DNA from 3 places in the Paenarthrobacter sp. C1 genome. Region 3 is predicted to be linked to each of the others. Evidence: riboswitches for the same ligand, from Rfam matches in the RefSeq annotation. Region 3 holds a riboswitch; each other region holds the start of a gene.
What was found. A riboswitch is a leader RNA that binds a small molecule or an ion and turns the genes downstream of it on or off. The one in region 3 is predicted to bind thiamine pyrophosphate.
Positions count from the first base shown of each region.

Region 1: linked by a shared signal. The riboswitch ahead of thiC (phosphomethylpyrimidine synthase ThiC) and the one ahead of thiO (glycine oxidase ThiO) in region 3 are both predicted to bind thiamine pyrophosphate.
Region 2: linked by a shared signal. The riboswitch ahead of ACNAOU_RS19565 (ECF transporter S component) and the one ahead of thiO (glycine oxidase ThiO) in region 3 are both predicted to bind thiamine pyrophosphate.

Region 1 is NZ_CP186052.1:2,891,157-2,898,223, forward strand. It holds gene ACNAOU_RS13580 (hypothetical protein) at 179-616, opposite strand; gene ACNAOU_RS13585 (VOC family protein) at 740-1,612, opposite strand; gene ACNAOU_RS13590 (amidohydrolase family protein) at 1,705-2,787, opposite strand; TPP riboswitch at 2,872-2,979, shown strand; gene thiC (phosphomethylpyrimidine synthase ThiC) at 2,975-4,834, shown strand; gene ACNAOU_RS13600 (alpha/beta fold hydrolase) at 4,817-5,539, opposite strand; gene ffh (signal recognition particle protein) at 5,604-7,067, opposite strand, start outside.
Region 2 is NZ_CP186052.1:4,182,138-4,189,204, forward strand. It holds gene ACNAOU_RS19550 (GNAT family N-acetyltransferase) at 1-525, shown strand, start outside; gene ACNAOU_RS19555 (energy-coupling factor transporter transmembrane component T family protein) at 522-1,316, opposite strand; gene ACNAOU_RS19560 (ABC transporter ATP-binding protein) at 1,313-2,884, opposite strand; gene ACNAOU_RS19565 (ECF transporter S component) at 2,884-3,504, opposite strand; TPP riboswitch at 3,581-3,717, opposite strand; gene ACNAOU_RS19570 (NUDIX hydrolase) at 4,016-4,693, shown strand; gene ACNAOU_RS19575 (DUF4235 domain-containing protein) at 4,720-4,980, shown strand; gene mnhG (monovalent cation/H(+) antiporter subunit G) at 5,079-5,468, opposite strand; gene ACNAOU_RS19585 (monovalent cation/H+ antiporter complex subunit F) at 5,458-5,736, opposite strand; gene ACNAOU_RS19590 (Na+/H+ antiporter subunit E) at 5,733-6,299, opposite strand; gene ACNAOU_RS19595 (Na+/H+ antiporter subunit D) at 6,296-7,067, opposite strand, start outside.
Region 3 is NZ_CP186052.1:3,257,319-3,264,385, forward strand. It holds gene moeB (molybdopterin-synthase adenylyltransferase MoeB) at 1-418, opposite strand, end outside; gene ACNAOU_RS15185 (TetR/AcrR family transcriptional regulator) at 425-1,159, shown strand; gene ACNAOU_RS15190 (DUF3107 domain-containing protein) at 1,210-1,434, shown strand; gene ACNAOU_RS15195 (membrane protein) at 1,471-1,773, shown strand; gene ACNAOU_RS15200 (4a-hydroxytetrahydrobiopterin dehydratase) at 1,823-2,167, opposite strand; gene ACNAOU_RS15205 (thiazole synthase) at 2,214-3,011, opposite strand; gene thiS (sulfur carrier protein ThiS) at 3,015-3,251, opposite strand; gene thiO (glycine oxidase ThiO) at 3,248-4,483, opposite strand; TPP riboswitch at 4,476-4,595, opposite strand; gene thiE (thiamine phosphate synthase) at 4,623-5,309, shown strand; gene ACNAOU_RS15225 (CGNR zinc finger domain-containing protein) at 5,426-5,953, opposite strand; gene ACNAOU_RS15230 (alpha/beta fold hydrolase) at 5,950-6,762, opposite strand; gene ACNAOU_RS15235 (RNB domain-containing ribonuclease) at 6,985-7,067, shown strand, end outside.

The DNA of each region.
Region 1 (7,067 bases), 370 kb from region 3:
CGGGCCATACTAGACGGTTCGAAGGACAAGATACGAGCACGGAGAGAGGGGCCGCACCGATCGAGTACCTGTCTATTGTGCCAGATGCCCGGGTAGATTACGACTCAAGCCCTCCGGGTCGGTGAGTTCTTGGTCACACCAAGGCCCGGTCAGTGCCCGGACCCAGCCCGAGAGGTGGCTATTCGGACCAGACGTAAAGCCCGGCGCGCTCCGTTTTTTCCACGTCCGTGGCCAGAGCGGCAAGTTGCTGAACGTACTGCCGGGACTGGGCGGCGTCGAACGGCATGTCTTCTTGTTCCGCCCAGGCGGAAGCAACGTCATCCAGGACATTGGCTTCACCTTCGCTCTCATACGTGAGCAATTCGGCCAAGGCCCTCACCATCGCTTCGGGAACGCCAAGCAGCGCGTCACTGGTGACGTCCACCAGCGCGAGTTCGTAGTCAGCGCCTGCGGCATGGACGGCCTGGCCGGCGAGGTCGCCCAGTTGTTCCACCTCGAAGTCCGTTATGCCGTTGATGCGGACTGCAGGGCCTGCGGCATCGGCACCTTTACCCAGGGCTGCCGCCCGCTTGAGTGCTTCGTCGTGGGTGGCTACAAAAATTTCGGCAAAGCCCATGGAAAGTACTCTCAATCCTTCGTGCTGACGGGACGTCCGGCGCAGGCCCGCCAGGGTCCCGAACCGTCACTGCCCAGCCTAGTGCAGCACGGGGCACCGACGGGTACTCCGGCGGGATGCTGCCTAGCGAACAGCCACCCGAAGCTTGTTCCGCCACGGATCTTCGAACTGCAGTTCAGCGCCGGTGTGATGGTTCTGCACCCCGGCAACGCGCAAACGGTCCGCCAAGGCCCCGACATCCTCGCTGGATGTAACCTCGATCAACACTTCCCCCAGCCCAAGAGTGTCCTTGCGGGGGCCGGCACCCCGGCTGTTCCAGACATTCATGGCCATGTGGTGGTGATAGCCGCCGGCGGATACGAACAGTGCTTGGCCGTGCCAGCCCGCGGTCCGCTCGAAGCCCAGGGTCCCGACGTAGAAGTCCTGGGCGGTGGCGACGTCACCCACCTGAAGGTGGACGTGCCCGACACCGGCCGCTGCCTGATGCTGGCCCGTGACGGCCTCTTCGCTCAGGTGCTGCTGAAGGAAACGTTGCGGCGGGAGGGCCACGTTGTCCATGACGACGTTCTTGCCGTCCCACTGCCAGGTTTCACGGGGCTTGTCGTAGTAAAGCTCGATGCCGTTGCCTTCCGGGTCGGTGAAGTAGAACGCTTCGCTGACCAGGTGGTCTGCGCTGCCCACGAACGCCCGGGGTTCGTATCCGGCAGCGGTGGCGATGGTGGCCGCCAGTGAGGGCTGATCCTGGAACAGTATGGCGGTGTGGAACAACCCGGCTTCCCCCCGCCCCGGAATCTGGAGCCCCGCAGCCGGCGCCAGGTGAACCACGGGCTTGCCTGCCCGGCCCAGGTAGAGGCCGCCGTCCTGTTCGGCCACGACCACAAGGCCCAAAGCACGCTGGTAGTAGTCACTCATGACTTTCATGTCGCCGACCTTGAGCATGACAGTGCCCATGGCGAGGTCGGCAGGAAGAAGGTCCTGTGCGGATGATGTGGACATGTGAAGCTCCCGGTGTTGAAGTGTCCGCCTTTCGGCAGGTTCTACTTCTCTAAATTACTTGAAGCTTCAATTTATTCCCAACCATTTGACGCTCATCCCATGAGTTCACCGCGAAGGACCACGTGCTTGAGCCCGGATACCGTCCGTAGGTCGTGCCGGGGATCGTCATGGCAGAGAACGACGTCGGCACTGGCGCCTTCGCTGATGGCGTCGGCTCCCAGCCACTTCCGGGCGCCCCACGCAGCGGCATCCAGGACCGCGGCGGGCGGCAGGCCGGCGTCGTGCAGTTCATGCATTTCGTCCGCGATGCGGCCGTGCTTGATCACGCTGCCCGCATCCGTTCCCGCGTAGACCGCCACCCCGGCCTCGAAAGCCTCAAGGACCCGCTCACGCCGGCGCTGCCACAACCGCGTCATGTGGTCCGCGTACCCGGGGAACTTTGGCGCCGCCTGGGCGGCGATCTCCGGAAAGGTCGCAATGTTCACCAACGTGGGAACGATCGGCACTGACTGCTCCACCAGCCGTGGGATGTGCCGGGGCAGAAGGCCAGTGGCATGTTCGATGCAGTCGATGTTGGCATCCAGCATGTCGTCGATTGTGTCCTCCGCAAAGCAGTGCGCCGTGACCCTGGCACCTTCCTCGTGGGCGGCAGCTACGGCGTCCTTGACCAGCTTTGCCGGAAAAGAGGGCGCCAGGTCGCCAATGCCCCGGTCGATCCAGTCGCCTACGAGCTTCACCCAACCGTCGCCGTCGCGGGCCTCCTTACGGACGGTCTCCACCAGCTGTTCCGGTTCAATCTCATGGCCCAATCCGCGCAGGTACCGACGGCTTCGGGCGATGTGGCGGCCGGACCTGATAATGCGGGGCAAGTCCGTCCGCTGCTGCACCCAACGTGTGTCGCTGGGAGATCCGCAGTCGCGGATCAGCAGGGTTCCCGAAGCGAGGTCGGCCTGGGCCTGCGCGAGGGTGGTGGCGTCGTCCACGGCCCCACCGGCGCCCAATCCGATATGGCAGTGGGCATCCACGAAACCCGGCAGGACCCAACCGTCCAGTACCTTGTCGGGAGGGGACGACGGTTTTTCAAACGTCAGCGCTCCCCCAACAGACCACATTCCTTGGCGCACGTCATCTGCTGCCACGAGCACGGGTCCGCTGAATTCAATGATGTTGGCCATGGCAAAAGCCTAATCCGCAGCGGGGCGGCAGGCTTCGGCGGACTGATGTGACTGGGCGCCCCCTGCCAGCTGTGGTAGCTTCGTCTACGACCACACGGGGGCCCTTGCAGGGGCTGAGATCGGGCTGAGGCAGCCTGCGACCGTTGAACCTGTCCGGGTAATGCCGGCGAAGGAAGTGAGTAATCCTTTGAGCACCACCAAAACACAGCACAGCCCTGCCCAAAGCGAGTCCAGCCCTGCCCAAAACGAGCCTGTTACGCAGTCCCTGAGGTCCCATTCGCTGGCATGGCTTGAAGACCATGATGCCGGAATCCGCGTCCCCGTCACGGAAATCGCGCTGGAGCCCTCCCCCAATGGCCAAGCCAACGCACCACTGCAGGTGTACCGGACGGCAGGCCCGGGCAGCGATCCGGTCGTGGGCCTGGAACCGTTCCGGGCCGCATGGATCGAGTCCCGCGGCGACACTGAGGCCTATTCCGGCCGCGAACGGAACCTGCTCGACGACGGCAAGTCGGCTGTTCGCCGCGGGGCCGCCTCAGCCGAGTGGAAGGGCGCGCAACCGGTGCCTCGGCGCGCCGTCGAGGGTAAGACCGTCACCCAGATGCACTACGCACGGCAAGGCCAGGTAACGCCTGAGATGCGTTTCGTGGCGCTGCGCGAGAATTGCGATGTCGAACTGGTCCGCAGCGAAGTCGCCGCCGGCCGCGCGATCATTCCCAACAACATCAACCACCCCGAATCCGAGCCCATGATTATCGGCAAGGCCTTCCTGGTGAAGATCAACGCCAACATCGGCAATTCGGCCGTCACCAGTTCAATTGCCGAAGAAGTGGACAAGCTTCAGTGGGCTACGCAGTGGGGCGCGGACACCGTCATGGACTTGTCAACCGGCGACGACATCCACACCACCCGCGAGTGGCTGATCCGCAACTCCCCTGTTCCGATCGGCACCGTTCCCATCTACCAGGCGCTGGAAAAGGTCAATGGAGAAGCCAACAAGCTCACGTGGGAAATCTTCCGTGACACAGTGATCGAACAGTGCGAGCAAGGCGTGGACTACATGACGATCCATGCCGGTGTACTGCTCAGGTACGTACCGCTGACCGCCAACCGCGTGACAGGCATAGTTTCCCGTGGCGGGTCCATCATGGCGGGGTGGTGCCTGGCCCACCACCAGGAGAACTTCCTGTACACGCACTTCGACGAGTTGTGCGAAATTTTTGCCAAGTACGACGTCGCGTTTTCCCTCGGCGACGGCCTGCGTCCCGGCGCTACCGCTGACGCCAACGACGCCGCACAATTCGCGGAACTGGACACCCTGGCCGAACTCACACAGCGCGCCTGGGAATTCGACGTGCAGGTGATGGTGGAAGGTCCCGGGCATATCCCGTTCCACCTGGTCCGCGAAAATGTGGAACGGCAGCAGGAACTCTGCAAAGGGGCACCGTTCTACACCCTGGGTCCGCTGGTCACCGACGTCGCCCCCGGCTACGACCACATCACCTCAGCCATCGGTGCCACGGAGATCGCCCGCTACGGTACGGCCATGCTCTGCTACGTCACGCCCAAGGAACACCTGGGCCTACCCAACAAAGACGATGTCAAAACAGGGGTGATCACGTATAAGATCGCGGCGCACGCGGCGGACCTTGCCAAGGGGCACCCCGGCGCACATGAGCGCGACGACGCACTTTCCAAGGCGCGCTTCGAGTTCCGGTGGAGGGACCAGTTTGCCCTCTCCCTCGATCCTGTGACGGCCGAGTCGTTCCACGATGAAACGCTGCCGGCCGAACCCGCCAAAACGGCGCACTTCTGCTCAATGTGCGGGCCCAAGTTCTGTTCCATGCGCATCAGCCAGGACATCCGCGACGAATACGGTTCAGCAGAATCCCAAGCGGCGATCGCCGGAATGTACAGCGGGATGCGGGAAAAGAGTGCGGAGTTCCTCGCCTCCGGTGGAAAGGTCTACCTGCCGGAGCTCCAGGTGGCCTCCGCACGGACGCCGGAGCCGATCGATGGGACCACGCAGTCAGGAAGCCTGAACTGACCTGGCCCGTCCCACCTCTGCGACGAACGAGCGGATGATGTGATCGCCGTCGGGTGAGTCCTGGGGCCGGTGCCCGCCTGCTGCCACACGGCGGAGGGCACCGGTCTCCTGGAGGTACGCGGCGATTTCCTCGTACAGCGGCTCCCAACCACCCGTAAGAACCAGGGTGGGAACACCAGGAACAATGTGCAGTGGAGCTTCCCACGGCGGAGCTTGGAGCCGGAGCCTGCGGGCAGAACGCCGGGCCTCGGGAGAGTCGAGCCCTCCCGTTTCGGCGGAAAACGCGCGGAGGAAATACTCACGCTGGTAATCGGCGTCGTTGAGCTGGCCCCGCACCTCAAACAGCGGTTCCATCAGCGCCCGATATGAAGCGGTAGCGGGAAGCTCAGCAGTCAGGGACAAACAGGCGGGCTCCACCAAGGAAAGCGAATGCACAAGATCAGGGCGCTCAACGGCCGCCAACATGGCGGAGATCGCGCCTTGCTCGTGCGCCACGACGTGGCCGCCCCCTGAATCAGCCAAGGCACCAATCACGATGGCGACGTCGGCAGCGACGTTGGATTCCGCCGGTTCCGCGACCGGATCAAAACCGTGCCTCCGGAGAAAAAGTGCATCATAGCCAAGCGCCATGCCGTGCTGCTTCGGCCAGGCCGCAGCACCAAAACTGCCCAGGCCGTGAAGGAAGACTACGCGCTGCTTATGCATTGGTTCAGCCTATTCGACGGCTCTGACATCCCGGCTCCGACGCGGGGCCGGGATGTCGGCACGGTTATTTACCGAGGAACTTGTCGAAACCCTTGGGAAGGTTGAGCGAGGACGGGTCGAAGTCCGCTGCGCCCTGGCCGAAGGCCGCGCCTGTGGGAGCCGCCGAGGCCGCATTGGCCCGCTTGGCCTCTGCGTCACGCAGCTCCTGGGCAGCCTTGGCCGGGTTGCCCGACCGTGCCTTCTTCTTGGGCGCGTTCTTCCCGTTCTTGCGTCCTCCACCGGGACCACCGAGGCCGGGCATTCCGGGCATGCCCGGCATGCCGCCGCCCTGGGCCAGCTTCTTCATCATCTTCTGCGCCTGGGCGAAACGCTCCAGCAGGCCGTTGACCTCGGAAACATGGACACCTGAACCCTTGGCGATACGGGCGCGGCGTGAGCCGTTGATGATCTTGGGAGCCACACGCTCGTGCGGGGTCATGGAACGGACGATCGCTTCGACGCGGTCGATCTCTTTTTCGTCGAAGTTCTCAAGCTGCTGGCGGATGTTCTGCGCACCCGGCATCATCATGAGCATCTTCTTCATGGAGCCCATGTTGCGGATCTGCTGCATCTGGGCCAGAAAGTCGTCAAGGGTGAAGTCTTCCTGGTCGGCGAATTTCTTCGCCATCCGGGCTGCTTCGTCCTTGTCCCACGCCTTCTCAGCCTGTTCGATCAGGGTAAGTACGTCACCCATGTCCAGGATGCGGGAAGCCATCCGGTCCGGGTGGAAGAGTTCGAAATCGTCAAGGCCTTCGCCCGTTGACGCGAACATGACCGGCTTACCGGTGACCGACGCAACGGAAAGTGCGGCACCACCGCGGGCGTCGCCGTCGAGCTTCGAAAGCACGATGCCGGTGAAGTTGACGCCTTCATCGAACGCCATCGCCGTGTTGACGGCGTCCTGGCCGATCATGGAGTCGATGACAAAAAGGACTTCGTTGGGAATGATCGCCTGGCGGATGCGACGGGCCTGGTCCATCATCTCGGCGTCCACGCCGAGGCGGCCGGCGGTGTCCACGATCACGACGTCGTGAAGCTTCTGGCGGGCTTCCTCGACGCCGGCCTTGGCTACCGCAACCGGGTCACCGGCGGGGTGCTCAAGTTCGGAGGTGGCACCCGGGTGCGGGGCGAACACCGGGACACCGGCGCGCTGGCCAACTACCTGGAGCTGGGTCACTGCGTTGGGGCGCTGAAGGTCGCACGCCACCAGCATGGGGCTGTGGCCCTGGGCCTTGAGCCACTTGGAGAGCTTGCCTGCGAGGGTGGTCTTACCGGCACCCTGAAGGCCGGCCAGCATGATGATGGTGGGGCCGGTTTTGGCCAGGCGTATGCGGCGGGTCTCGCCGCCGAGGATCTCTTTGAGTTCCTCATTGACGATCTTGACGATCTGCTGGCTCGGGTTCAGCGCTCCCGAAACCTCGGCACCCAGGGCGCGTTCACGGATGCGGCCTGTGAACTCGCGGACCACGGACACTGCGACGTCCGCGTC
Region 2 (7,067 bases), 920 kb from region 3:
CGCCTTGTCCCCTTGATCCCTGGCGAAGACATCGGGCTCATCTTCGAATGGGTCAAGCAACCCCGCGCCAGGTTCTGGGGCATGACGGAGAAGTCCCAAGAGGAAGTGCTGGAAATCTACGGGTTCCTTGACTCACTGGACACGCACCACGCTTTCCTGGCCCTCCTCGACGGCGAGCCGCTGGCCCTGTTCCAGACATACGAACCACTGCACGATCCCGTGGGCGAGGCCTACCCCGCCCGCGAGGCGGACATCGGGATGCATCTGCTGCTGGCACCGGCAACGCGCCCCATTCCGCACTTCACCCCCAGGCTCGGCACCTCCCTTATCAGGTACATGTTCTCGCTCCCGGGCAAGGACCGGATCATCGTGGAGCCAGACTCACGCAACGCCAAAGCCCTGCGCCGGCTTGAAGCGACGTGCTTCGAACTCGGCCCGATCATCCAGCTCGAGGAGAAGGAGGCCCAGCTCGGCTTCCTCACCCGCGCAGATTTCGACGAAATCCAGGAGCTACCGGCCCGCTAACGCCACACGAAGCTCCACGTTCCGGCGCCCAAAGCCGTGAGGACGGCGCCTCCGGCTATGGCCACGCCGCCAAGTACCACCCAGACGTCCATCAGCGAGTACGTGGACTCACGCGCCCACGTCCGTTGTCCCCCGCCGAAACCGCGGGCTTCCATGGTCACGGCCAACCGCGAAGCCCGCCGGACGGCTTGGACCAGTAGCCCGAAACTCTGTCCGAGCGTGGCCTTGAGGCGCTGGATCGGGCTTCCCTGCGAGCCGACACCGCGGGCGCGCCGGGCCATGCCGATGGTCTGCCACTCCTCCGCCATGAGGCCCACCAGCCGCATGGCGGCAAGGGAACCGAGGACAAATCGGTGCGGCAGCTTTGCCTTCTGCGCAAGTGCATCCGCCAGGTCCGTCGGGTCGGTGCAGGACATCAGCAGGATCGCGGGGAGGGCGATCGCCAAACCGCGCAGCATGAAGCCGAGCCCCAGCTCAAGGGAACCTTCGCTGATGGACCAGAGTCCGACGTCGAGCAGTACTGCGCCGCTGTCGGCGGCGACAATCGCGGTACTCCAGCCGCCGATCGCCGCCGCAATGATCAGCGGCCAGGCGCGCTGCCAGAGAAGGCGGAGTGTGAGGCCGGCCAAGGGGAAGAGTGCCAATTCCGCGATGAGAGCCGTGGACGCGGAAACCCAGTCGATGGACAGGGCCAGCACCAGGGAGATAAGGAAGACGGCCACGAACTTCGCCAACGGGTTTGCCCTGGTCAGGAGCGCGTGGTTGCCGCGCAGGTTCAATGTGTCCCTCATGCCGCACCCGCTTCCTGAGGCGCCGTCTCACCTTGGGACACCGGCCCGAGCCGCAGTTCCGTCCCGCCCAGTACGGCACTGAATTCCTGGTCGTGGGTCACGGAAACCACGGCGGTACCGGCGTCCAGCAACTCCGAGAGGAACGAGGCCAGCTCGGCCCAGGTGTTGGCGTCCTGTCCGAAGGTGGGCTCATCGAGGACGAGTACCTTCGGGTGCGCCGCCAACACCGTAGCCACTGAAAGCCTGCGTTTCTCACCGCCGGACAGTGTATAGGGATTGGCATCCACCAGATGTGAGAGCCTCAGCCGCTCCACCAATTCGTCCACGCGTTCCCCGCCGTGGCCCAGGTGCCTGGGGCCGAACATGAGCTCATCCAGGACCTTGCCCGTGACGAACTGGTGCTCCGGCTCCTGGAAGACCGTGCCGATCCTGGAGATGAGCTGATCGGCCTTCCATTTGTACGGGTCGATGCCCGCTCCCTCCGAAAGCCCGACGCCGGCGCTCACCATGCCGTCCACCGGCGCCAGAAGGCCGGCCAACGTCAGCGCAAAAGTGGACTTACCGGCACCATTGGGCCCGGTAATGGTCAACGCCTGGCCAGCACGGACCTGGGCGGTGATGTCCCTCTGCACCGGAACCGGAGGGATGGTTCGGAAGCGCTTCCGCCTGGGCTTTTCCCGGGACACGGCCAGGTCCTGCGCTGCGAGGAGGAGTTCGTTTGTCCCGGACGTCCGGGCACGCGCCCTTGTGGCGGGAACGTAGCCGGGAACCCATACGCCCGCCGTCATCAGCATGGAGCGCGCCTGGGTGAGGACCTGCTCCGGCGGACCATCCAGGAGGACTCCCGGGGTGCCTGATTGCGGGCCTGCGGTACCGGGCTGCAGGACCACGATCCTGTCCACCAGGTCCTTCCACACGGACACCCTGTGCTCCACCACCACCAGCGTGGCGCCGGTCTTGTCCAGGCAGCGGGCCACGGCGTCACGGACCTCGAGGACCCCTGCAGGATCGAGGTTGGCCGTGGGTTCGTCCAGCAGGATCAAGCCTGGCCGCATCGCCAAAATGCCGGCCAGCGCGAGGCGCTGCTTCTGTCCCCCGGAAAGTGCCGCCGTCGGGTGGTCCAATGCCAAACCGCCGCCTGATGCGGTACGCAAGCCGACGTCGTCGAGCGCTTCATGCACCCGGGACCAGATCTCCTCGCGCGGCACGGCAAGGTTCTCCGCGCCGAAGGCAACGTCGTCGCCCACCCGGGAGAGAACCACCTGCGTTTCGGGATCCTGCTGCATCAGCCCGGCGCGGCCACGCTGCTCGCGGGAAGTGACTCCGTCGATCAGCAGCGAACCGGTCTCATCAGAGTCGTCTTCCTCGTCACCCAGCACCCCGGCGAGGGCGTGCAGGAGCGTGGACTTGCCGGCCCCCGAAGGGCCCAGCAACAGGACGCGTTCCCCCGGTTCAATGCGGAGGTCAAGGCCCTGGATGGCAGGCTGGGCCCGGCCGGCATGCCGCCATCCCCACCCCTCGGCGGAGATGGCGGCAGGCCGGACCGTGCCGCTGTGTGTGGCAGACATCAGTTGAAGACTGGCTCCGAAGCGGCCTTCCGCGACGCGAAGGAACTCAGGACACCCGTCGTGGCCAGACCGCGGGTGGCGATCCAGGACAGGCCGCCGGCGATCACTGCACCGGAGATGGTGGTGAAGGTGATGTACGTCAGTTTGTCGATGGCCTCGTAGGCGATATTCCAGCCCCAGGGCAGGAAGGAGTCGTTCAGACCGCAGAAGAGGCCCGCGCCTGCGCCCGCAAGGAGTGCCGTGGGCAGGTTGAACTTCTTGTAGCGGAACGCGGCGAAGATGAGCTCGGCGCCAAGGCCTTGGAGGATGCCGGAGATGAGCACCGTGGTGCCGTACTGCGAACCCATGATGAGCTCACCCGTGGCTGCGACGGCCTCGCAGAAAAGAGCCGCACCCGGCTTTCGGATAATGAGCATGCCCAGGACTGCGGGGATCATCCAGCCACCGGCGATCAGGCCGGTAAGGGGCGGGTACGCCGCATTCATGGGGATGGATACCAGTGCCGCGCCCTGGGACCAGGCCCAGAAGATCACGCCGCCGGCGATGGCGATGAGGGCCGCCACCACGATGTCTACAACACGCCAGCTATAACTGGTCTTCTTCACGTTTACCGTGGTCATTTTTCTGCCTCCTGAGGTTACAGGAGGGGAAAGTGCTCCCCGGAATCCGCCTGGCTTGCGCCGTCCGGCTCCGGACACTCTGAGAAGCTCGACTCCCTTGCGCCGGTACTAACCGGATCAGGTTCGAGGGTCTGCGGCTGTCCGCACTCTCAGCGCCCTCGCGTCTCCTGCATCGCTGCAAGGTCCGACGGCGGCGCTCCCCTGTCGTTATCAAATCTGCCCTGATGGGCGGGTTCAGTTTACACCTCCGCGTACGGCCGGCTCTGGGCCGCGGTCACAATCCTGTTGCGAGGCCCACTCTGCACCCCATCCCCGCGCCTAAACACGCACACCAGGCCCCACAACAAACGAGGGTGCGTTGCGAGGCCCACTCTGCGCCCTATCCCCGCGCCTAAACACGCACACCAGGCCCCACAACAAACGAGGGTGCGTTGCGAGGCCCACTCTGCACCCCATCCCCGCACCTAAACACGCACAGCAGGCCCCACAACGCACCTGCAAGAATGGCCTGATGACGGATCTTCCAGGCTCCCACGCACCCGTGGCCGAGCCACGCCTCGCTGCCAGCGTGATTCTGCTCCGCGACGCCCCCTCGGGGCTTGAGACATTTGTCCAGCACAGAGTCAGCACCATGGACTTCGCGGCAGGAATGGTGGTCTTTCCGGGCGGCCGGGTGGACGCTGTGGATCAGTCCGGCTGGGACTACCCCGGGGAACTGCTGCGCAGCCACGCGTTGTCCTGGGCGCAGAGTTCGATTTCCGCGGACACAGCGTTGGCGGAGAGGAACGCGGGAATGGTGCTCACGGCAGCAATCCGCGAAGTCCAGGAAGAAGCCGGGCTGGGCATCGAGCCCGGAGACCTGCGCCCCTGGGCCAACTGGATCACGCCCATAGACATGCCCAAGCGCTTCGACACCTACTTCTATGTGGCCAAGCCGGCACCGGAAGCGCAGCCCCGGCATCAAACCACGGAGGCTTGGCAGTCGCTGTGGATGCCGGTGTCCGGAATCCTGGAAGCGGAAGCCGCAGGGCAGTTGAACCTGATGCCACCCACCTACTATCTGCTGAAGGAAATCGCTGTCCTCGATTCCGTAGGGGCAGTGTGGTCCGCCGAGCACCCGGTCGTCCCGGTTCTGGCTCCGGTCGGGTCCTTGGCAGCGTTTCTCAAGGAGCGGGAAAACCGCGGGTAGCCGTGCCGTGCAGCTAGGCTGGTGGCATGAACCTCTTTTTCAAGCTGCTGGGCGCCGGGGTAAGCCTCGGTGCAGGCTTTGTCGGTACCAAACTCGTCAACAAAGGCTGGGAAAAGGCCACGGGCAACAAGCCGCCCACAGGCAACGATGACATGGAGACGAGCCTCCGCTCGGCTCTGACCTTCGCGCTGATTTCCGCTTTCGTGAGCACGCTGATCCAGGTCCTTGCCAGCCGCGGCACCCAGCGGGCGATTGCCCGCTTCGCGAAGTCGCAGGACATCGTCTAAGCATCACCCAACAAGCAACGCGGGGTCACTTATGGCCCATCCCCATGGGGGTAATGGGCCATAAGTGACCCCGCGTTGCTTTAAGGTTCCGCGTTGCTTTAAGGTTCGGAGGGCTCCTGGCCGGCGGCGGCCCTTTGGACCACGGCTTCGAGTTCGTCCTTGGTGAGCTTCTCGCGGTGCCCGTGTTTGGTCCGGTACGCGGAGCGCCCCACCATGTGGGCGGACACCGGCGCGGTGAGAAGTTGGAAAATCCACGCCACCAGCAGGACGGGCCACACCCACCAAGTACGCATCTGCAGGCCGATCGCTGCGAGCATCAGGAACAAGCCCAACACCTGCGGCTTGGTGGCTGCGTGCATGCGGCTCATGAGGTCCGGGAACCTCAGCAAGCCGATCGCGGCACCCAGGGACATCAGCGCGCCCACTATGAGGAACACTGCGGTCACCATGTCGATGACCAAGTCCACTCCGGTGGCGTCAGGACTCATTGCTTTGCTCCCTTCGCTCGGCCACGAACCGGGCAACCGTCACGGAGCCGATGAAACCGATCACCGCGAGGGCCACCAGCAGCATCAGGTTGTTGAGGTGTTGGTTCACGGCCATGTCGATGGCGAGGGCAGCACCAAGGATGGCCAGCAGGACATCGGAAGCAAGGACGCGGTCAAGCAAAGATGGGCCAATCGCGATGCGCACGATCGCACCTGCAGCGGCGAGGCTGAGGATCACCGCCGTGGCCACCAGAACAAATTCCTTCACAGCGTTGCCCCTTCCATGCCGGGCCGGGCTTCTGCCTTCAGGGCCTCGACTTCTTCCCGCGTTCCCATGATGCGGATCAGCCCTGCCTCAATGTTCTGCGTCTCCCGGCGGATCTTGTCGATGTCCGCTTCTTCGTAGATGTTCAGCGCGTGCAAATAGAGCGTGGAGGTGGAGCGGTCCACCTCCACCACCAGCGAGCCGGGGATCAGCGAGATGACATGCCCTGTAGCCGTCACCATGAGGTCCGAGTGGCTTCGCAACGGAACAGCGACGACGGCGCTGCGCACCTTGGGTCCCTTGACCACCGCCAGGTACAGCACCAGGAAGCTCGCTGCCACCACTTTCGCGACGAACATCAGGGCGAACGGAACAGCACGCAGGACATTGAACCTGCCGCTGAGCTCCACAGGCGGGAGGTAGAAGACTTTGGCCACCAGCACGGCGATCAACGCGCCAAAAAGCAGGTTGCCCGGACTGAAGTCACGCCACAGCGCACCCCATACGATGACCAGCCAGATGAGCAGCGGCAGTTCCGTGCGGAACGAGATCGGCTTGCGGCTCATTTCGTACCGCCATTCTGCGCCAGCGGGGGCACCTCGACAGAGTCACCCAGTACCGAGTGGATGTAGGCCGAGCGGTCCAGCATGATCTCCGCGGAACCGTCCGCGACCTGGAAGAGCGGACCGGCGAACACCGTCAGCGCCACCCCGAACACCACCAGTGCCGCAGTGGAACCCACCATGGTCCGCGGCAGCACTCCGACGTTGCCGGGGGTCATCAACACGGGATCCGGATATTCGGCATCCTCGGGTTTGCGCCAGAACGCCCTGTTCCACACACGGGCTATTGCCAGCAACGTCAGCAGGCTGGTGACCACGCCGCCCACTACCAGCACGATCGCCAGTGGGGTTCCGAGCTCCACGCCGGCCTGCAGAAGACCCAGCTTCCCAAGGAAGCCTGAGAACGGAGGAATGCCCGCCAGGTTCATGGCCGGTACGAAGAACAGCAACGCCAGCAACGGCGACAGCTTGGCCAGGCCGCCCAAGCGGTCAATGGAGGAGCTGCCACCCCGGCGTTCTATGAGTCCGGTGACCAGGAACAAGCTGGTCTGCACGGTGATGTGGTGGGCAACGTAGAACACTGCCGCACCCAGGCCCGCTACGGAGCTCATGGCCAGCCCGAACACCATGTACCCGATGTGGCTGACCAGCGTGAAGGACAGCAGACGTTTGATGTCGCTCTGGGCAAGGGCACCCAGAATACCGACAACCATGGTTAGTAGCGCCACCACCATCAGGGGAACGTTGAGGGTATCCCCGGGGAACAAAAGG
Region 3 (7,067 bases):
AGAGTTCCAATGCGTTGGAGGAGTCCAGGCGGATGTTGTGAAGGACCACGTTGACCAGGGGGTTCAGCTCCGCGATTGCACGGCGGGCTGATTCGATCTTGGGGGTGCCTACATCCTTGACTCCGTGGATGACCTGGCGCTGGAGGTTGCTGAGGTCGACGTCGTCGTCGTCGACGATCCCCAGCGTTCCCACGCCGGCGGCGGCCAGGTAAAGCAGGGCGGGCGAGCCAAGGCCTCCTGCGCCAATGACAAGAACCTTCGCATTCTTGAGCCTGCGTTGGCCCACGGCTCCGATTTCGGGAATGATGAGATGCCGTGAGTACCGCTCAACCTCGGCCGGCGAGAGCTCGGCGGCCGGTTCGACAAGGGGCGGCAGGACGGTGGGCGCAGCGGAGTGGGCAGCAACAATTGAGGCCATACCCCAATGTATGCCTGCCGATGCCGCCCGGTCATATTACCCACCGGTAGAGTGGTCATAACTGCAAAGGAAAGGCGGCAGACTGTGGCTGACGGCACACGGGCAAACGATGGGGCACCCGCAAAGCAGGAACGGACCGGTTCACCTCGTTCACCAAGGTTGCCGCGTGACGAACGCCGGGCACAGCTGCTGAACGCCGCCTTGGAAGTCTTCGTCTCCAACGGCTTCCACGGCGCGGCAATGGACGAGATCGCAGAAACTGCGCACGTCAGCAAGCCGGTGCTCTACCAGCACTTCCCGTCCAAACGCGAGCTGTACATGGCGCTCCTGGACAGCCATCTGGCAACCCTGACGGATTTGATGCTCGGTGCACTGAACTCCACCACGGACAACAAGGAGCGCGTCAAGGCCGTCATGCGCGCCTATTACAGGTTCATCGCGGACGACGACCAAGCGCACCGCCTTGTGTTTGAGTCCGACCTCATCAACGATCCCGATGTCAGCTCCCGTCTGGAGACGTTCAACAAGACGTTCGCCGACGCCGTCGCCCATGTCATTGCCGAGGACACCAAACTCCCGCCCCTCGAAGCCCAGCTCCTGGGTCGCGGCCTGGCAGGAATGGCCCAGGTCAGCGCCCGTTATTGGCTTGAAACGGACGGAAACCTGGACCTCGATGTCGCCAGCGATCTGATCTATCGTTTAGCTTGGCGCGGAATCAGTCGATTCCCCAAAGAGTCCTAGGCTACAAATAGAGGACTGACTTAACACTTGATTGGCTTGGAGGCCTTGCTGTGGAAGTAAAGATCGGCATTCAGAACGTTGGCCGTGAAATTGTGCTCGAATCCGCCCTGGACGCTGACGCCGTAGCCAAGATCGTGGCCGAGGCCGTGTCCAAGGGCTCGGAACTGCGGCTGACCGATGAGAAGGGCCGCCAGGTCATCGTTCCGGGCAACGTGCTGGGATACGTGGAAATCGGCGCCGAGGAAGTCCGCCGGGTCGGCTTCGGCGCCCTCTAGCGTTCACCGTCCCGCCTTCGTCCGCTAAGGAGTCTCATGCTTTCACTTGTCATCGTGGTTCTGGCCACCGTTGCTGCCGGTTTCATCGTGTGGGCCACCGATAAGCGGCACAGCAGGTACGGGATTGCATTGCCCGCAGGCATTGCGGCCGCTGTTGGCACCCTGAGCTGGATTGCTTTCATCAGTGCCGGACTGGGCTACCAGCCGGGCGCGACGTGGATCCCTTGGGTCCTGCCAATCGTGCTCGGAAGTGCAGCGGCAGCGGGCATTGTGGTCTATCTGGGACGGACCCGCACCAAGCATGATACTGAGGCGCTGACCAAGGCCTTGCGGCTCTAGGCTCGAAAAACAGCAGTGACCATCACCCACGGGTGATGGTCACTGCTGTTTAAGGGCCCTCGGCGCCCGGATAGCGACCCGGCTCAGCGAGGGCACCCGTGGCCGATGCTGCCTCACTTACGGAGGCGGCAGCAGCAAGGTCGCGTTGGGTTACCTGTCCGCCGGCGTCATGGGACACGTAACGCAGGAAGACCCTGTTGTACCGCCAGTCAAGATCCGGATGGTGGTTCTGCTCTTCGGCGATCTGTCCAATGGCCGCGATGAGGGCCAAAGCCTCGGCCGCCGTCGACGTCTTGTAAACGGTTACGAGGCCGTTTTGGAGCTTCCAACCCGGGAGGTCCTTGAGCGCGGCTTCGACCTCTGCCGGGGGCACCGGTTCTTTCCTGTTAACCATGGTTGCTCCTTCGTTGCGGGGAACCCGGCCCGGGAGGAACCCGGCTTCAGAGGAACTCCGCCCGGCCTTCCATGGCCGACGACGCCAAGGCGTGCTCACGACGCGGAATCCGGCCTGCCTGTTTGGCCAGCCTACCGGCGATGACGGCGTGTTTGAAGGCTTGGCCCATCTGCACAGGGTTCTGCGCGCGGGTCACTGCGGTCGCCAGCAGGACCGCATCACAGCCCAGTTCCATGGCAAGTGCGGCGTCGGAAGCTGTTCCGATCCCGGCGTCCAGCACCACCGGCACGGAGGCCCGGGACACGATGAGTTCTATGTTGTGCGGGTTCAGGATGCCCAGGCCGGTCCCGATGGGCGAGCCCAGCGGCATGACTGCCGTGGCGCCGAGGTTCTCGAGGCGGAGGGCAAGCACGGGATCGTCGTTGGTGTAGGCGAACACTTTGAAGCCGCGGTTCACCAATTGCTCGGTGGCGTCCACCAGTTCAACAGCGTCAGGGAGCAGCGTGTGCTCGTCCGCGATGACTTCCAGCTTGACCCAGTCGGTCTCCAGCGCCTCGCGTGCCAGTTCCGCCGTCATCACGGCGTCCTTCGCCGTGAAACAGCCTGCGGTGTTCGGGAGGACCCGGATGTTGTTGTCCACCAGCAGCTGGAACAGCGAACCGGTTTCGGCCGGCGAATAGCGTCGCATGGCCACGGTGGTGAGCTCGGTTCCGGATGCCAGGAGCGCGGCTCCGAGCCCGTCAAGGCTCGGCGCACCTCCCGTTCCCATGATCAGGCGGGACCCGAATTCGACGCCGTCGATCACCAAGGCGTCAGTACGGATTTCGGTGCTTGCTGTGGTCATGGTTCAGCCTCCCTGTACTGCGGTAACGAGTTCGAGTTCATCGCCGTCGGCCAGCGGAGTAGCTGCCCACTGGCTGCGCGGCACCACCTCGGAATTGCGGGCGACGGCGACACCCAGCTTCCCGCCGTCGGCCGCCTGTCCACGGTGGTCGAGTGCGCGGCCGGTGACGGCCGTGACGAGCGTGCTGACGGAGGCGTCGGCGGGCACCTGGCGGACGGCGCCGTTGAGTTTGATGTTCATACTGTTTCCTTGCTGTGGAGTTGAGGACAACGCGGGGTTGCACTGAAACGGTCGGGCCGGAAGATGGACCAGCGGGGATCAGGGGAACCATTGAGCAGCTTCCCCACGATCATGGCGGCCACGGGGGTCAGGAGGACGCCATGCCGGAAGAACCCAGTGGCCACCACCAGGCCTGCGATGTCCCCGCTTGAACCGGCTACGCGGCCCAGCAACGGAGCGTTATCCGGAGTCCCTGGCCTGGCACGCGCAGTTGCTTCCAGGAGTTCAAGTTCGGCCACCGCGGGAACCAGTACCTGGGCGTCCCGAAGGAGCTGGTACACCCCGCCGGCAGAGACTGCGTTGGAGGCCGCCGACAAGCCGTCCTCCCGTTGGGTAGCTCCGATGACTACGGTTCCGTCGTCCCTGGGAACGATGTAAACGGGCACCCCGCGGACCATGCCACGAACAGTGGCAGTGAGCAGCGGTTGGAGGTGCGCGGGGACCCGAAGCCTGAGGATGTCCCCGTAGACCGGCCTGACCGGAAGTTCAAGACCCTCAGGAAGGCCGGCGAGCACGGGGGCGCCCAGCCCGTTGGCCACCACGGTTTCGCCGGCCATGACGGATTTGCCGGATTCGAGCTCCACTCCGGCTACCTGGTCCCCGTCCCACAACAGGCCGTGCGCGGACTCTGCAACGGCAAATCCTTCCCTGGCGCCGCCTACCCACGTGCCATCGCCGGATGAATGCGCGGCCAGCCCTGCCATGAGGCACTCCGCCAGCTTCCGTGGATCCACCTGGTGATCGGCGGGGATATCAAAGGCACAGGAAATTTGCGGGCTAAGGAGCGGTTCGCGTTCCCTGGCGGTCCGCAACGGCAACGGTTCGACCCCCAGGCCCGCCGCGAGCTGGACGGTGCGAAGGTCTGCGAGCGCCCGGCGGTCGGCGGCATCGGCACCCACGGCGAGGGTCGGCGTCGTGCGGTATCCGGTATCTTCCACAGGCCGGTGAAGGCCGCCGGCAAACGAAGGCCACAACCGGGATGACTCGAGCATGAGCTCCAGGAGGTCTTCTTCCTGGTAGTGCAGCTCGCTCACGGGCGCCAACATTCCGGCAGCAGCAAATGTCGCACCGGTGGCGGGTGCCGGATCGATGAGTGCTACGGAGCGGCCCAGCTTCCGAGCCTGGTGGGCGATGCCCAGTCCGATGACGCCTCCGCCGATAACGGCAACATCCGCGTGAATGGCTTCTGCCATCTGTTTCCTTCCCTACGCCGGTACTAGCCGGATCAGGTCAAGCGGTCGGCTCTGAAGCCCTCTCAGCCGGACGGTCATAAAGACGTAGGTCACGGCTCCCGCAGTACGTGCCCAGTTTAGAGGAACTACTGTGGATTCCATGACCCAGCACTCTGCCCTCGCCAGCGCCCGCCTCTACCTGTGCACTGATGCGCGCAAGCGCCAAGGCGATTTCGAAGACTTTGCCGACGCCGCGTTCCAGGGCGGGGTGGACATCATCCAACTCCGTGACAAGACGATCGAAGCGGCCGAGGAATTGGAATTGCTGGCGATCCTGCGTGGCGTCGCAGAACGGCACGGGCGGCTCTGGGCGGTCAACGACCGGGCCGATATTGCCAGTGTTTCCGGGGCTCCGGTGTTCCATGTGGGCCAGAAGGACCTCCCGCTGGAGATTGCCCGCACCTTCCTTCCCCGCCCTGCTTCGATTGGTCTCTCCACCCATACACCTGAGCAGGTAAATGCCGCGATCACGGCTTCGCCGGGCGAGCCTGGGCTGGACTATTTCTGCGTTGGTCCCGTCTGGGCGACCCCCACCAAACCCGGCCGTGAGGCGGTGGGAACCGGCTTGGTCACATATGCCGCGGAAGCGATCAGGCGCGCGGAGGAGACCACCGGAGGCGCCGTGGAGGTGCCGTGGTTTGCGATCGGCGGAATCGATCTCGGCAATGTCGAGCAGGTGCTCGCTGCAGGCGCCAGCCGTATCGTCGTCGTTCGCGCCATTACCGAGGCGGAAGATCCGACGGCGGCAGCCAAGTCGCTGCTCGAAGCCCTGGACGCCGCCGCGTAACGGTTCTCCACACAACAGTCCCAGGCACGCAGACCGTCGGGGTATCGGCAGGTTGTGGCGACAGGGTGAGTCGGGGCTTGCAGATGCCGCAGCCCACCCACCGGATCGGATCAGATTCAGGTGAGCCGATCGCGGTACTGGCGCATCTTGCTCCGCGCCCCGCACGTGTTCATGTCGCACCAGGTCCGGGTCCTGGACCGTGAACTGTCGTAGAACACCCACCTGCACGCTTCCGACGCGCAGGTCCTGAGCCGCTGCCCCGAGCCGGTCAAGCCGTGGAGCAGGAGCGCCCCGACCGCTGCTCCCGACGGCGAGACCGGCAGGCCGGCCGACGGGGTCAGCGCGAGCCGCCCGTCGTCGTCGACGTGGGGGCCTGCCCAGTGCTCCTGAGCGAGCTGGTTCAGGGCGGATCGCGCTGCCGTGTCGGTACGGTCGGCCAGGAACGCGCGCATGACCTCGCGGGCGTCGCGCAACGAGATGAGATGCTCGAGCGTGGGCTCGCCGCCCCATCCATGCCGGACCAGCCACTCCCGCCCGTCACGGATGGTCGCCAGCGCGTCGGTGCCGTGCAGCAGTGTGGCGCTGTTGCAAAACTCCACGACGACACGCAGCTCCTCGGGCACGGCGGACTGCACGGCGTTCACGCGCTCAGCAGACTGAGGAGTTCGCCGGGCCGATCCTCCGGCACCATGTGCCCGGCTCCCTCGATGATCGAGAACCGCGCGTGATCCGGAAGTGCCGTGACGAGCCGATGGGCGTAGTCGACACCCAGCCACGCATCTTCCGAGCCCCAGACCACGTGGATCGGGATGTCCAACAGCCGGAGTCGATCCTGTAGCTCGTCGGTGTTCTCCTCGCCGCCTTGGGTGTACTGCCGGTAGAACGCCCGTGCCCCTTCCGCACCCGCCCACTGGCCCGTGTACGAAGCCAGGGCGTCTGCACGCAGACCCACGTGACTGCCGGACCGGATCTTGGCGTCGATCAGGGCAGCGCTAGCCCAGTCGGGGAGCGCCTCGAAGGCCTCGGGGTGCTGGTGGACGGTTTGGAAGAACCCGCCGGCGCCCCAACCACTCACCGTCGCGGCATCGATGAGCGTGAGCGACTCGAAGTTCACGTCGTGCAGGAGCGTCGCCCGCAGCGCGACCGCGCCGCCGACGTCGTGCGCCACGACCCGAGGCGCTGAGACCCCCCAGCGCTCGAGGAGTTCGACGAAGATCGTCGCCTGCTGCCGGAGGCTCACATCCGGCGCGGTGCGGGTCGACTGTCCGAATCCGAGCATGTCCCAGACGTAGACCCGGTGATCACGAGCAAGCACCGGGGCGATGTCTCGCCAGATGTACGACGAGAAGGGTGTGCCGTGCATCAGAACGAGAGCCGGGCCCTCGCCGACCGAGTTCCATCGCACCGTACCGTCGCCGACGTCGAACCGCTCGGGTAGCGACCAATCGCTCATAGCTTGCCCCTTCCTTGTTACCGTCTTTATACCTTAGACGGTAACAGGCCCAAATGGGCTACGGGGGTGTTGATGGCTGCCGTCGACCGCCCCACCGCCTGCCTCCCCGGGCCGCCAAGAAGCTAATGGCCAGCAACAGCTGGCCATCCGCCGCACTGACAGCATCGCTTGGAGCCGGAAGCGTCCAAGACTATCTGCCGGTTTCGGGCTACCCTGATTTTCGTGTCACATCATCGGATAGCGCCCAACGTCGACGACTCATCGGACCAGCTCGCAGCGGCTTTCGCGGCCCTCCGGACGGAGCT